4 regions of the Bacillus lumedeiriae genome follow, and region 2 is predicted to be linked to each of the others. Evidence: riboswitches for the same ligand, from Rfam matches in the RefSeq annotation. Region 2 holds a riboswitch; each other region holds the start of a gene.
What was found. Region 2 has a riboswitch for cobalamin ahead of metE (5-methyltetrahydropteroyltriglutamate--homocysteine S-methyltransferase). Riboswitches for the same ligand answer to the same signal wherever they lie in the genome.
Positions count from the first base shown of each region.

Region 1 (3,149 bases), on a different contig from region 2:
TACCAGACTGTTTTACTTTTTCTTTCAGCTGCTGCCATTTTGAACCTCCGTATCCTCTCTGTTCAAAATACACGCCGTTCTCCCAGTCCGAACCTCGAAAGACTGGATATTCTCCTTTTTCCTCCGCCAGCTCCGCGCTTGCCTGAATCGTTAAAAAGGCAATTTGTTCATATAATTCATCACAATACTGTACCGCTTCTTCCGACTCCCAGCTCAATCCTTTTAAAGCGAGCATATGATGCCATCCAAATGTTCCGAGCCCGATGCCCCGATATTTTTGATTCGTCAGCTGCGCCTGTAAAACAGGGATCGTATTAATATCAATGACGTTATCAAGCATTCTCACTTGAATCGGAATTAATCGCTCAAGTACACCATCCATCACTGTCCGGGCTAATGAAATGGACGATAAATTACACACCACATAATCGCCGGGATCTTTCGTAATGATGATTTTTCCATCTTCCGTTTTTTCTTCTACAACAACGGTTGGACTCATATTTTGGCAAATTTCTGTACATAAATTGCTTGCATAAATCATCCCTTCATGCTTATTCGGATTCGCCCGATTGACCGTATCCCGATAAAACATGTAAGGCGTACCAGTTTCCAGCTGAGAAATCATGATCGCTTTCATAATCTCGATGGCCGGCACGGTTTTTTTGCTAAGTTGCGGATGTGAGGCACATTCCATGTATCTCTTTCTAAACGTTCCTTCTCCTTGCTTTTCATCGAATGAATCTTCAAGAGAATAACCCATGACTTTTCTGACTTCATGCGGGTCGAACAAATGCCAGTCTCCTCGATTGTCTACTGCTTCCATAAATATGTCTGGTATCGATACACCGGTAAATAAATCATGTGTTCGACGGCGTTCATCTCCGTTATTCAATCGAGTTTCCAAGAACGAAAAGATATCCTTATGCCAAATATCCAGGTAGACAGCGATCGCCCCTTGCCGCTGACCGAGCTGGTCAACCGACACGGCTGTATTATTTAGCTGCTTCATCCAAGGAATCACACCCGAGCTTACATTTTTAAACCCTTTAATATCACTTCCCTGGCTGCGGATTTTCCCTAGATAAATGCCAAGGCCCCCACCGTTTTTGCTTAAGTTTGCCGCATCTGTATTCGCATCAAAAATGCCCTGCAGACTGTCGTCGACCGTATCAATGAAACAGCTGGACAGCTGACCGTATGACTTGCCCGCATTAGCAAGCGTTGGAGTAGCTGTTGTCATATATAAATTAGAAAGTGCCCAATACGCTTCTTTGACGTACTGTAAACGCTGATCCCTGCGTTCGTTCATCATTAAAGTCATCGCAATCATAAGCCATCTTTCCTGTGGGAGCTCTGCCGTTTGTTTGTTCAGCGTATGAGCTAAATACCGCTCACTTAACGTAACAATTCCGATGTATGTAAATAATTGATCTTTGTCCGGATCGATCACTTTCCCTAATTCATTGATCTCATCTTCCGTATAAGCAGCGATTAACTGCGAATCATATACTCCATCTTTGATTAACAAATGAATAAGCTCTAGAAAGTTTCCATACGCACTTCCTGCTTCTCCCCGCGTTTTGGCGGCTTGTTTGTAAAGCTGTTTTAAATACAGACGAGCCGCTATAAATGTCCAATTGGGCTCTTCGCTTGTGATCCGCTCGACCGCTGCATGGAGAAGCAGCTGTTGTGTTTGTTCTTCTGTCCACTCTTCTCTCGTATGCAACGTGTCTCTCACTTTTTTCTGATAGTCCGCTAGTCCAATAGTTGGAAATTCCGATTGAATTTCCTCAAGAACCTCTTCCGCAATGCTCTGTACTGTCTCAATCATGTTTATTCCTCCTAAACAAATAAATAGTTTAGAAAGTGATTTTTTCCATAAAAAAACCATCTTTCCAAATGAAAGATGGGATCAGGGCGAAGAAAGGCACTCTTAAATAAAAAATTGAACAGACTGATTCTGAATGTATAAAAAAGAATGTCTGTATGAAAGAGATTTTCGTTTTCCTCGCGCTGCCTTCCCAACTCCCGAAGAAGATCAAACGCTATAAAAAGGCAGGTCTCCTGGCTCGTGCTTCTTCCTTTCGCGTTCCTTCCCGTCGTAAGACAGTGGGTTCAGCCGCGATCGTCTACACTTACAGTTGCGGGGACAGCTTCGGTCTTTCACCGAATTCCCTATTAAGCTGCAACAGCACCTCTTTACTATTTAACACTAAATATTGATTTAAATGAAAAGCAAACACTAAATGTTGTGTCCGGATTAGTATAGCAGTGATTATCCTCTTGCGCAAGCAGAGTTTGGTTTCTTTTTTTGAACTTTCCACATAATGTAATCTACTTATGACTCCTTACAAAATCAGGATACTTCTCCCATTGAACAAATGTATTTTTTACCATAAGCAAAGGGGGTTGTTATTTTTTAAAATACATAAACTAACTCATATTATTTCTCATATCTAGGGGGGGATTATGTTTGATTAGATCTATTTTCTTTGTCTGTACTCTTTTGATTAGTTATTTTTCCACTTCTGTATGGACGCAAGCCCATACAAGCAGCCGTGATAAATTTGAAAAGTCCGGACATGTTGTATGGGAAGTGAATGCACAAACGAAACTTGTTGCAATCACTTTCGATGATGGGCCAGATCCCAGGTATACTCCACAAATCCTTGATATCTTAGCCAAGCATAATGCAAAAGCAACCTTTTTCGTCACTGGAAAAAATGCTGATAAGTTTCCCCATATTTTAAAAAGAACTGTAAAAGAGAATCATGCAGTTGGCAATCACACATATAATCATATTTACGATAAAAGTACTAATTCTAAAAAATTAAAAACTGAACTGGACTTAACCGCTCAAACTATAAAAAATATTACAGGAAAGGAGACGTCACTTTTTCGTCCAGTTGGTGATGTATATAATGACTCAGTTATTCGTAATGCCGTTCAAAAAAATTACTTAGTTGTCATGTGGTCTTGGCATCAAGACCCTAAAGATTGGCTGCGTCCATCTGCAAATAAAATTAGCAGCCATGTCACTAAAAATGTAAAATCCGGTGACATTATCCTCCTTCATGATGCTGGCGGTAATCGCACCCAAACGGTAGAAGCCTTGGATACAATATTAACTTACTTAGATAAAAATGGTT
Region 1 covers NZ_JAUIYO010000019.1:19,137-22,285, reverse strand. Annotated here, with positions in the region: gene QYG89_RS15335 (ribonucleoside-diphosphate reductase subunit alpha) at 1-1,831, opposite strand, end outside; cobalamin riboswitch at 2,038-2,214, opposite strand; gene QYG89_RS15330 (polysaccharide deacetylase family protein) at 2,474-3,149, shown strand, end outside.
Region 1: another riboswitch for cobalamin. It lies ahead of QYG89_RS15335 (ribonucleoside-diphosphate reductase subunit alpha); the one in region 2 lies ahead of metE (5-methyltetrahydropteroyltriglutamate--homocysteine S-methyltransferase).

Region 2 (3,149 bases):
AATATTGTGTATGATAGAAATGATTTACACCGATTGTCTGTTCATTTCGTTCATTAAATTAAAGGAGGCTATTAACTTGACTGTGAATATTACTAAACTAGAAACGATTCGTGATGAACTTCTTACTCACCCTCTATACCGAGAAGTAAATACACCCGATCGAGTAAAAGTACTAATGAAACATCATGTGTTTGCTGTGTGGGATTTTATGAGTCTATTAAAAAGACTACAGCAATCCGTTACATCCATTTCAGTTCCTTGGATGGCTTACGACATTCCTTCGTATACGAGATTTATTAATGAAATTGTACTTGCAGAAGAGTCTGATGAAGACGGAAAAGGGGGATACATCAGCCACTTTCAACTTTATGTCGATGCGATGGAAGAATGCGGTGCAGATACAGCCCCGATCCATGCCTTTTTACAAGCGCTTAAAGACGGAATGGATCACGAAGATGCATTAAAACAAGAGATCGTCCCTCCAAGTGCGGCGCAATTTACCGCTTTTAATTTAGATTTATCCTTAAAAGGCAAAGTTCATGAAGTCGCATCTGCTTTCTTCTACGGACGGGAAGGCTTAATTCCTGATATGTTCCAACTCTTAGTAGATGCACTGCAAAATGAAGGCTCTTCTAATGAGCGCCTGGACTATTATTTAAAACGCCATATTGAGCTAGATGAAGATGAACACGGTCCTCTTGCAGAAAGACTTTTACATGATTTATGCGGTGATGATGCTGAAAAGAAAGAAGACGCATTAAAAGTCGCTGAACTGTCGCTGCAAATGCGTAAACATTTGTGGGACGGTGTATTAACAGAAATCCGTGAAAAAGGCCTATAATTTTTTACCCCCCTTCTACTTATAGTCGGGGGCTGTCTGGCATCTGTATTTCTAAGACAAACAGGAAATGAATATATGATGAGGTACTGCTTCAGACAGTGTAATAACCCTAGTACAATAAACCCTTCACTAAAAAATATATTCTTAAAAAGCAACGTTCAAAGTAATCACCATCGCTAGAATGAAAATTGATTATACACAGATTTTTATCAGATTATTCTTATTATTCTTAGTTGACAGATATTTTTCTGTATGCTAACTTTGAACACAATCATCCGTTATACATAAAGCAATGGAAATAGGTGGCTTAACAATCGTTAAGCCTTAAAAGGGAAACCGGTGAAACGATAATCCGGTGCGGTCCCGCCACTGTGACAGTTTGCCATACGGTCAACCTGAAGCCAGACACCTGCCTATTTTAACGACGCTGTTTAACCTACGGCAGATAGGGAGGTGTTAGAATATACGCGAATTAGGCGCTTGCTTCGGCATGCCGTTTATCCCTTTTTTGGGAGATACACGTACATTTCTAACATTTGTTAGAAATGTTTTTTTGTTTTTATCAGCTATTTTACGTAAAAGGAGAAGGTTAATATGTCAATAGTAAGCAGCAATTTAGGTTATCCGCGCATCGGAGAAAACCGCGAGTGGAAAAAAGCACTGGAATCCTTTTGGGCAGGCAAAGTCAGTGAACAGCAACTTCTCGAAGAAATGGAAAGTATCAGACTAACACATTTAAAAAAGCAAAAGGACAAAGGAATTGATCAAATTCCAGTTGGAGACTTTACCTTTTATGACCAAGTGCTAGATACAGCAGCTATGTTTGGTATGGTACCAGAGCGCTTCACTTACACTAGCGGTCCAGTTCCCCTAGCTACCTATTTTGCGATGGCACGAGGGAACGACACAGCTGTCGCTTGTGAAATGACGAAATGGTTTAATACAAACTATCACTATATTGTACCGGAATATGAAGGAAAAAAACTTGCATTAACAGAAAACAAACCGCTTGCCGCTTACCGGGAAGCAAAAGAAAAGTTAAATATAAACGGGAAGCCTGTTCTGATCGGTCCTTATACCTTTTTAAAATTGTCCAAAGGATATCATAAGACAGATATTCCTGCTTTTCTTTTGCAGCTCATCCCGCTATATGCCCAAGTTTTGCAGGAATTGGAGCAAGAAGGCGTCGAATGGGTGCAAATGGATGAACCTATTTTAGCTTCCTCTATTGCAAAAGAAGAGATGAAAACAATAACAGAAATTTATAAACAACTGAACAAGGCCGCTCCGGCTCTAAACATCACGCTGCAAGTATACTTTGATTCAATAGAATGGTATGAAGAAGTCATTCAGCTGCCGGTCCAAGGTATTGGAATGGATTTTGTTCATGGTCAAGATAGAACGATTGAATTACTTCAGTCCAACGGATTTCCAGCCGATAAAATTCTAGGGGTTGGTATCATTGATGGTCGTAACATTTGGCGCGCTGATTTACAAAAGAAATGGGAAATCATTGAAACCATTCTTCCCCATGTTCCGGCCGAACGAATTTGGCTTCAACCCTCGTGCAGCCTGCTTCATGTACCAGTTACTGCCGCCGTGGAAACATCTTTAGATCCAACGCTTCATGCGGCACTCGCTTTCGCTGATGAAAAATTAGCAGAGGTGACAACATTAACGAAAGCTCTTCGCAATGGAAAAACTGCTATCGCCGATTTCATACAAGAAAGCCAGCATGCATGCCTGCAGCTAGCCCATTCGTCAGCGAGAAATAAAACGAGTATTCAAGAGGCAGCTCGTACAGTCAATGAACAACAGACAAAGCGTCCGCTTCCATTTAACGAACGCCGCGAACAACAGCGGGCTATATTCGATTTGCCGCTCTTGCCAACGACAACGATCGGCAGTTTCCCACAAACGACGGAAGTTCGCCAAGCAAGACAAAAATGGCGAAAAGGAGAATGGTCAGCTGAAAAATATGAAGATTTCATTCAACAACAAATAAAAGAATGGATCGCCCTTCAGGAACAAATCGGACTAGATGTATTTGTACACGGGGAGTTTGAACGGACCGACATGGTAGAGTTCTTCGGTGAAAAAATGGGAGGATTTGCTTTTACGCAAAAAGCATGGGTACAATCTTACGGCTCCCGTTGTGTTAAACCCCCAATCATTTACGGAGATGTAGAATTTCTTCAGCCAATAACTGTGAAAGAAAGTGTCTATGCCCAGTCTTTGACAGACAAGCCCGTAAAAGGGATGCTTACCGGCCCCGTAACGATACTAAACTGGTCGTTTGTCCGCGATG
Region 2 covers NZ_JAUIYO010000001.1:375,715-378,863, forward strand. Annotated here, with positions in the region: gene QYG89_RS02010 (DUF3050 domain-containing protein) at 83-841, shown strand; cobalamin riboswitch at 1,125-1,272, shown strand; gene metE (5-methyltetrahydropteroyltriglutamate--homocysteine S-methyltransferase) at 1,436-3,149, shown strand, end outside.

Region 3 (3,149 bases), on a different contig from region 2:
CGACAGGGTTTGGCCGTACGGGGAAAATGTTTGCCGTTGAACATGAAGGAGTCTCTCCGGATATTATGACCGTCGCAAAAGGAATTACCGGTGGATATTTGCCGATTGCTGCTACACTTACTACAGAAGAGATTTACGAGGCTTTTTATGCCGATTTCACAGAAATGAAAACTTTTTTTCATGGTCATTCTTATACAGGCAATCAGCTTGGCTGCGCGGCTGCTTTAGCGAACTTAGCTATTTTTGAAAAAGAGGGGCTTGTTGAACAGGCCGCCCGTAAAGCGGAATATATTCAAACGATATTGGCAGAATTAAAGGAACTGCCTCACGTTGGCGAAATCCGTCAGCTTGGTCTAATGTGCGGCATTGACATTGTGAAAGATAAAGAAACGAACGAGCCTTTTCCGTTTGAAGAAAGGGCTGCTTACCGGGCAACGCTGCGTATGCGGGAACTTGGGATGCTGACGAGACCGCTCGGTGATGTCATTGTATTTATGCCGCCGCTTGCTGCTACTTATGAAGAGCTGACTAAGATGGGTCAAATCATGAAGCAGGCCATCAAAGACATTCAGCTAGTTACTAAATAATTAATGGTATTCTATTATTAAAGAGAAAACAAGAAGGAGCTGTCTTAGACAGCTCCTTTACTTAATACTAAATCCGATGGCTTTCTTCTTTTCTTTAAGAAAGTTGAAACAATAATTTTTCACTAAGTTGATTGGAGTGGAAGGCACGAAGACTCCTGTGGGGGAAAGCGAAGTACCTAGAACGGAAATCAACAGACACGTGTAAAGAACCATACAAGGGATGCCCCTAGCAGTTATACTATTGGGGCACCCTTGTCATGTTATGAGTTGCGATCATGTGTGGAATCGTGATCAGGTAAATCATTGTAGTATTCGGGAATGTTGTCGATCCGAGTTGTATCGGAAGAGTCAAGTGACTGACGGAGGAAGTAGACGAGAGTGGATGCGATAAAAAGCAAGACAAATGCTAGTCCGATGACGGTAAACAGCCCCATGATAGACACTCCTTTCACTTGTGTTTGTTCTATATCTATTCTTTGAAACACGCATGTAAAACGGAATCATTGATTATGCTTCAAAAATTTTAAAACTTTTAGAATATCAATCCATTCATTTAAAAAGACTGGCAAGTGATTTTACTTATCTTCTACTTTAAAATGGCATGGAAGTCACGTTGTTTTCGTGTATAATAAGCTTGATAGGAAACTACATACGTTGAATCAGGTAAAGCTCGAGTGAGAAGAGCTTTTTAAAAGGGCAAGCTGATGAAAATCCAGCGCGGTCCCGCCACTGTAAGTGAAATGATGTCATTTTATAAGCCAGAAAACCTGCCTGATTTAAAACACTGATAACCTGCGCGGATGGGATGGTGTAGAAGCGGCTGCCGGCTCATTGCGCCTGTCTGCCCTTTTTCACTGCATCTCTTCATCGTGTAGAGGTGTTTTTTTAATGCCTATTTTTATCATTCAAAGAGAAGAGAGAAGGAACAAACTGATGAAAAATAAAGGGATGTATAGGATAGACACTTGTTTTGTTAAAGGAGTAGAGAAATTTGCCGAAACCATTTGTTCAGATGTTTTTCAGAAATAAAGTTTCGGCTTATTTATCAGCGTTTGCCTTTTTTACGATCGCTGTATTTGCCGGTATCTCCATTGGGACGATACACGTTCCATTTAAGGATATTGTCTTCCTATTGTCACACCATTTTTTCGGGACACCGCTGTATGGCATTGATTCTTCTATCGATAACATCGTCTGGCAGATCCGGTTTCCAAGAGTCTTGTTAGCCGGCCTTGTTGGTGCCTCTTTAGCGGTGGCAGGAGCTGCCTTTCAAGGGCTCCTGCGTAATCCGCTGGCAGATCCGTACACACTAGGTGTGTCATCTGGTGCTTCTGTTGGTGCGGTCATGGTGCTGTTCTTCGGCATTCAGCTGCCGTGGCTGACCGGCTTTACGCTGCCTATTGTCAGTATTGCAGCTTCCATCGTGACGATTTTTATAGTCGTTTTGTTTGCTCAATCGATTGAACGATCGTTTAAAGTGGAGACGATCATTTTGACAGGAATCATTTTTAGCTCTTTCTTGGGAGCGGTCATTTCTTTAATGATCGCCTTGACAGGTGAAGAGCTGCGGCAAATTATTGGCTGGCTGCTTGGTAGTGTATCGATGCGTGGCTGGGATTACATTGGAATTATTCTCCCGTTTTTTCTGGGAGGGACGCTGCTGTTAATCATTCATGCGCCCGAATTGAATGCGATGTCGTTTGGAGAAGAGAAAGCCCAGCATTTAGGAGTGAATGTCCGTCGGAAAAAATTGACAGTGCTGTTAGCCGGCTCGGTATTGACAGGGGCAGCTGTTGCTGTCTCCGGAACGATTGGCTTTGTTGGCCTCGTCATTCCTCATTTCATCCGTCTCATCTGGGGACCTGATCATCGCCATTTGCTGCCGTTGTCACTGTTAACGGGTGCCGGCTTTTTAATTTTGGCTGATCTTGTATCCAGGATCATTATCTCGCCGGCAGAACTGCCGATTGGGGTGATCACATCTGTTATCGGTGCACCAGTATTTGCCGTTATTTTACTTCGTAAACAAAGGAAAGGAAGAAGAGCAGCATGATTCAAGCAGAACAACTCACCGGCGGCTATAATGGCAAAATGATTGTTCACGAACTATCTTTTTCTGTGGGGGCGGGAGAGCTTTTTGGCATATTAGGACCAAATGGAAGCGGGAAGACGACGCTATTTAAAATGATGAGCGGCATCATCCCTACAAGCCGCGGGACACTATGGATTAACGGGAAAAAACTGCCGGATTACACGCCGAAAGAACTGGCAAAACGTCTCGCTGTCCTTCCACAAATGACCTCACAATCTTTTTCCTATACAGTGAAAGAAACGGTCTCCTTAGGGCGCTATGCTCATCAAAGCGGCTTCTTCCCAGTATGGAGAGCAGAAGACGAGCGGGCTGTGAGGCAGGCGATGGAACAAACAGGAACGCTGCAGTTTTCAGATGCTTCTCTTGAAGAACTGTCAGGCGGTGAGCGTCAGCGTGTTTTTCTCGCGCAAGCGCTCGCTCAGCAGCCAGAAATCCTGCTTTTAGATGAACCGACAAATCACCTGGACTTA
Region 3 covers NZ_JAUIYO010000007.1:42,690-45,838, forward strand. Annotated here, with positions in the region: gene bioA (adenosylmethionine--8-amino-7-oxononanoate transaminase) at 1-587, shown strand, start outside; gene QYG89_RS10635 (hypothetical protein) at 848-1,021, opposite strand; cobalamin riboswitch at 1,232-1,376, shown strand; gene QYG89_RS10640 (FecCD family ABC transporter permease) at 1,579-2,640, shown strand; gene QYG89_RS10645 (adenosylcobinamide amidohydrolase) at 2,637-3,149, shown strand, end outside.
Region 3: another riboswitch for cobalamin. It lies ahead of QYG89_RS10640 (FecCD family ABC transporter permease); the one in region 2 lies ahead of metE (5-methyltetrahydropteroyltriglutamate--homocysteine S-methyltransferase).

Region 4 (3,149 bases), 350 kb from region 2:
CACGGTGCAGGTTCAAGATTTATTTTTGGCTCTATATCACGATACTCAAAGTTTTGAATTCTTTTCACGCGCTTAAAATATTTAAACAGTCGTTCGTTCGGATGTCCTTTTTCCCTGTATTCCGCAATAATGTTTTCTAGGAGCGGGATCAGTGCGTCCGGTTCTACACCTTCAGCGACAGGCTGTCCGGCATGAGCCGTTCTTCCAACCGTTTTCGCTCCTAAAAACAAATCAAATTTCCCTCTGCGAAAGACGATGCCGATGTCATCATTCACTGCACCGTAGCAAGCCATGCCGCAGCCATTCAACCCGATGCGCATTTCTTTTGGCAAATCAAGCCCATTGAACTTTTCATACAGCCTTTCCGCATATGGAATGGCATCTTTCTTTTCACCGTCACAAAAGTCACAAGCCTTGACAGTAGCCACGTCACCAATGGGAGCAAGGAGAAATCCTGCCTCCTGCAAAGTTGTGACCAATTGATCGGGATTTTCTGTCGGCACCCGCAAGATCACTTGATGGTGCGGTGTATATTCAATCGAGCCTTTTTCTCCCGCTGCCTTCGAGAGAACGAGCAGCTGTTCTGCTGAAAATAATTTATTAGCGACTCCTGGACTGACAGCTACTTCAAAAATAGATTCGGCCTTTTGCTTAAATGGTGAATCTTCAGACACTTGATGTTCCTTTTTATCCAGCATCTGAAGGGCTTTCATACCGAGTTCGTATAATGCGGTCGGCTCCGCTTTTCCTCCATGCAGCGCCCACGGCTCATTTTTCGGCTTCAGCCGTTCATGAGGCTTTAGCGGCTGCTTTTCTGACGTCAACGTGTACTTGCGCTGATAACCTCTCGGCGTAATCATTTTATTGTCATAAAGAAAAGTCGTTGAATTGCCAATGATGACTGTCGTCAGCATGCCGATTTCATGATCGAGCATCTCCTGCAAATTCGTGATGACGACGTGCTCTCTTTCCCGATAGGCACTTTTGACAAGACCGACCGGCGTATCCGGTGAGCGGTGCTTTAATAAAATACGCTGCGCTTCCACAATTTGTCTCGTCCGCTTCCCGCTTTTCGGATTGTACAAAGCAATCACGAAATCAGCTGCGCCGGCCGCTTCGATCCGCTTAGCGATTAAATCCCAAGGAGTTAAGTGATCACTCAAACTAATCGTGCACGCGTCATGCATCACCGGCGCCCCAAGGAGAGATGCACAAGAATTAATCGCTGAAATCCCAGGGACAATTTCTACTTTGACACCGTCCGCTTCTTTCCATCCTTGTTCGACGAGTACTTCGTAGACAAGCCCCGCCATCCCGTACACGCCGGCATCTCCACTCGAAATAACAGCTACTATTTTTCCTTGTTCGGCCAACTTGACCGCCGCCTGCGCCCGGCTGACTTCTTCTGACATTCCTGTGCTGATGACTTCTTTTCCTTCAATGAAATCAGCAATCAACTCTACATATGTTTTATAGCCGATAATGCAGTCGCTTTCCTTTAGCGCTTCTTTTGCCCGCTCCGTAATATGTTCGGCACTTCCCGGACCGAAGCCGACAATTAATAGTTTTCCATTCACTTTTACTGCCTCCTTATACGTTTACTGCTTTTGTTTTTCTTTCTCTTTAGATACTCCTGCTTCACGGTCATTCTTTAGCTGCATTCCTTGGCCCGCATACGTGTAAGTAATGGCCTTCTCTACCCGCTCTCCTTTTTCAAGGTGTGAAGTGACAATCTCTTTTGCCAATTGTTCATCTACTCCGTGATACCATGTACCTTCTGGATAAACAATCACGACACAAGCATCTTTACAGCGGCCATTGCATCTTGTTCTTGTCGTATGAACACGGACATCAAGCTCCCGATTTTTAATTTCATTTCTGATCGCCTGCGTTACTTCTTCCCCGCCTTTTCTCATACAGCTCGAACCGTTACAAATCAATACGTGATGATTCATTTCCGTTAAATCCCAAGTTGCCATACTATCCGCCCCTTTTTCTAAAGTTTTCGTTAAACTCGCCTGTTGATTTCCGCTGCGGGCGGTTCGGGAGCCTCCCCGCCGCTATCGCGCCTGCAAGGTCTCCTGTGGACACGTTTTCCGGAGGGAGTCCCGCACCTTCCGCTCTAATCAACTAAACAGCAATATCAACAGTAGTCATGAACATAGCTGAAAAATAAAAAAAGTCCTTAACTTCATAAGAAGTTAAGGACTTAAGCACATACGTGTGCATAGCTATGATTGGATCGAGTCAAGCAAAATAGCCGCGCATGCCAGCTCCGCTCCATACAGCCATCCCGTTCCTCCCTCCGAAGAATGATGGTTCAAAGAAGAAAGCAGGTCTCCTGGCTTACGGATCGCTTTACTCTTGTCCCTTCCCGGCAGTTACACCAGTGGTTATTGACAATTTCATCACCGTTTACAGTAGCGGGGGCTGCATCGGATTTTCACCGATTTCCCTATTATCCCGGAGATTGACTCTCCCGGGCACTCTCATCTTAATTATTCAATTATCCGGCTGTCAGAAAATGCTTTCTATCAGCCTAGAAGTCTCTAAAAGAGATCTGATCTACACCTATCAATATTATGTATATTATCCAAATTTCGTAACTTTTCGACATCGTTATTAGATTAGCAGGAAGATCACTCATTTGACAAGTGGTTTTTTCAAATTAAATAAAATGATGCCTTTTCACTTAGTTATTTTGGAATAAAAGATTTTGTTAAACTCGCCTGTTGATTTTCGCCTCCGTGCCTGCGGATTTTCCCGTGGACACGCTTTTTCCTCAGGAGTCTGGCACCTTCCGCTCTAATCAACAAAGGGGCCAATTCACACTAGTCATTAGCATCGCCAATTGGAAAAGAAGTCATAATAAATGGGTTCCATCCTGTCATCTGTTGAACGATCCCCTTAATCTCCTGCACTTTTTTTATCAATAAATGATCATTGCCGCTTAAAAGAAAGCCAATGACGGTGCCGCTGTGGCCGATAATGATTCCTGCTTCGAATCGACTGGCTATTTCCTTAAACAACGAAAAGAATGGTTTAGGTAGAAAGCGTTCATTGATCCCGGCACTTTTCGTTGCTGCCAGCATGATGTCGTCTATTTTCCCTGACAATAAGGCGGTACTTATCCCGTTATATAGCTGCTG
Region 4 covers NZ_JAUIYO010000001.1:25,858-29,006, forward strand. Annotated here, with positions in the region: gene cobJ (precorrin-3B C(17)-methyltransferase) at 1-1,577, opposite strand, end outside; gene QYG89_RS00155 ((2Fe-2S) ferredoxin domain-containing protein) at 1,599-1,979, opposite strand; cobalamin riboswitch at 2,315-2,506, opposite strand; gene QYG89_RS00160 (GHMP family kinase ATP-binding protein) at 2,832-3,149, opposite strand, start outside.
Region 4: another riboswitch for cobalamin. It lies ahead of QYG89_RS00155 ((2Fe-2S) ferredoxin domain-containing protein); the one in region 2 lies ahead of metE (5-methyltetrahydropteroyltriglutamate--homocysteine S-methyltransferase).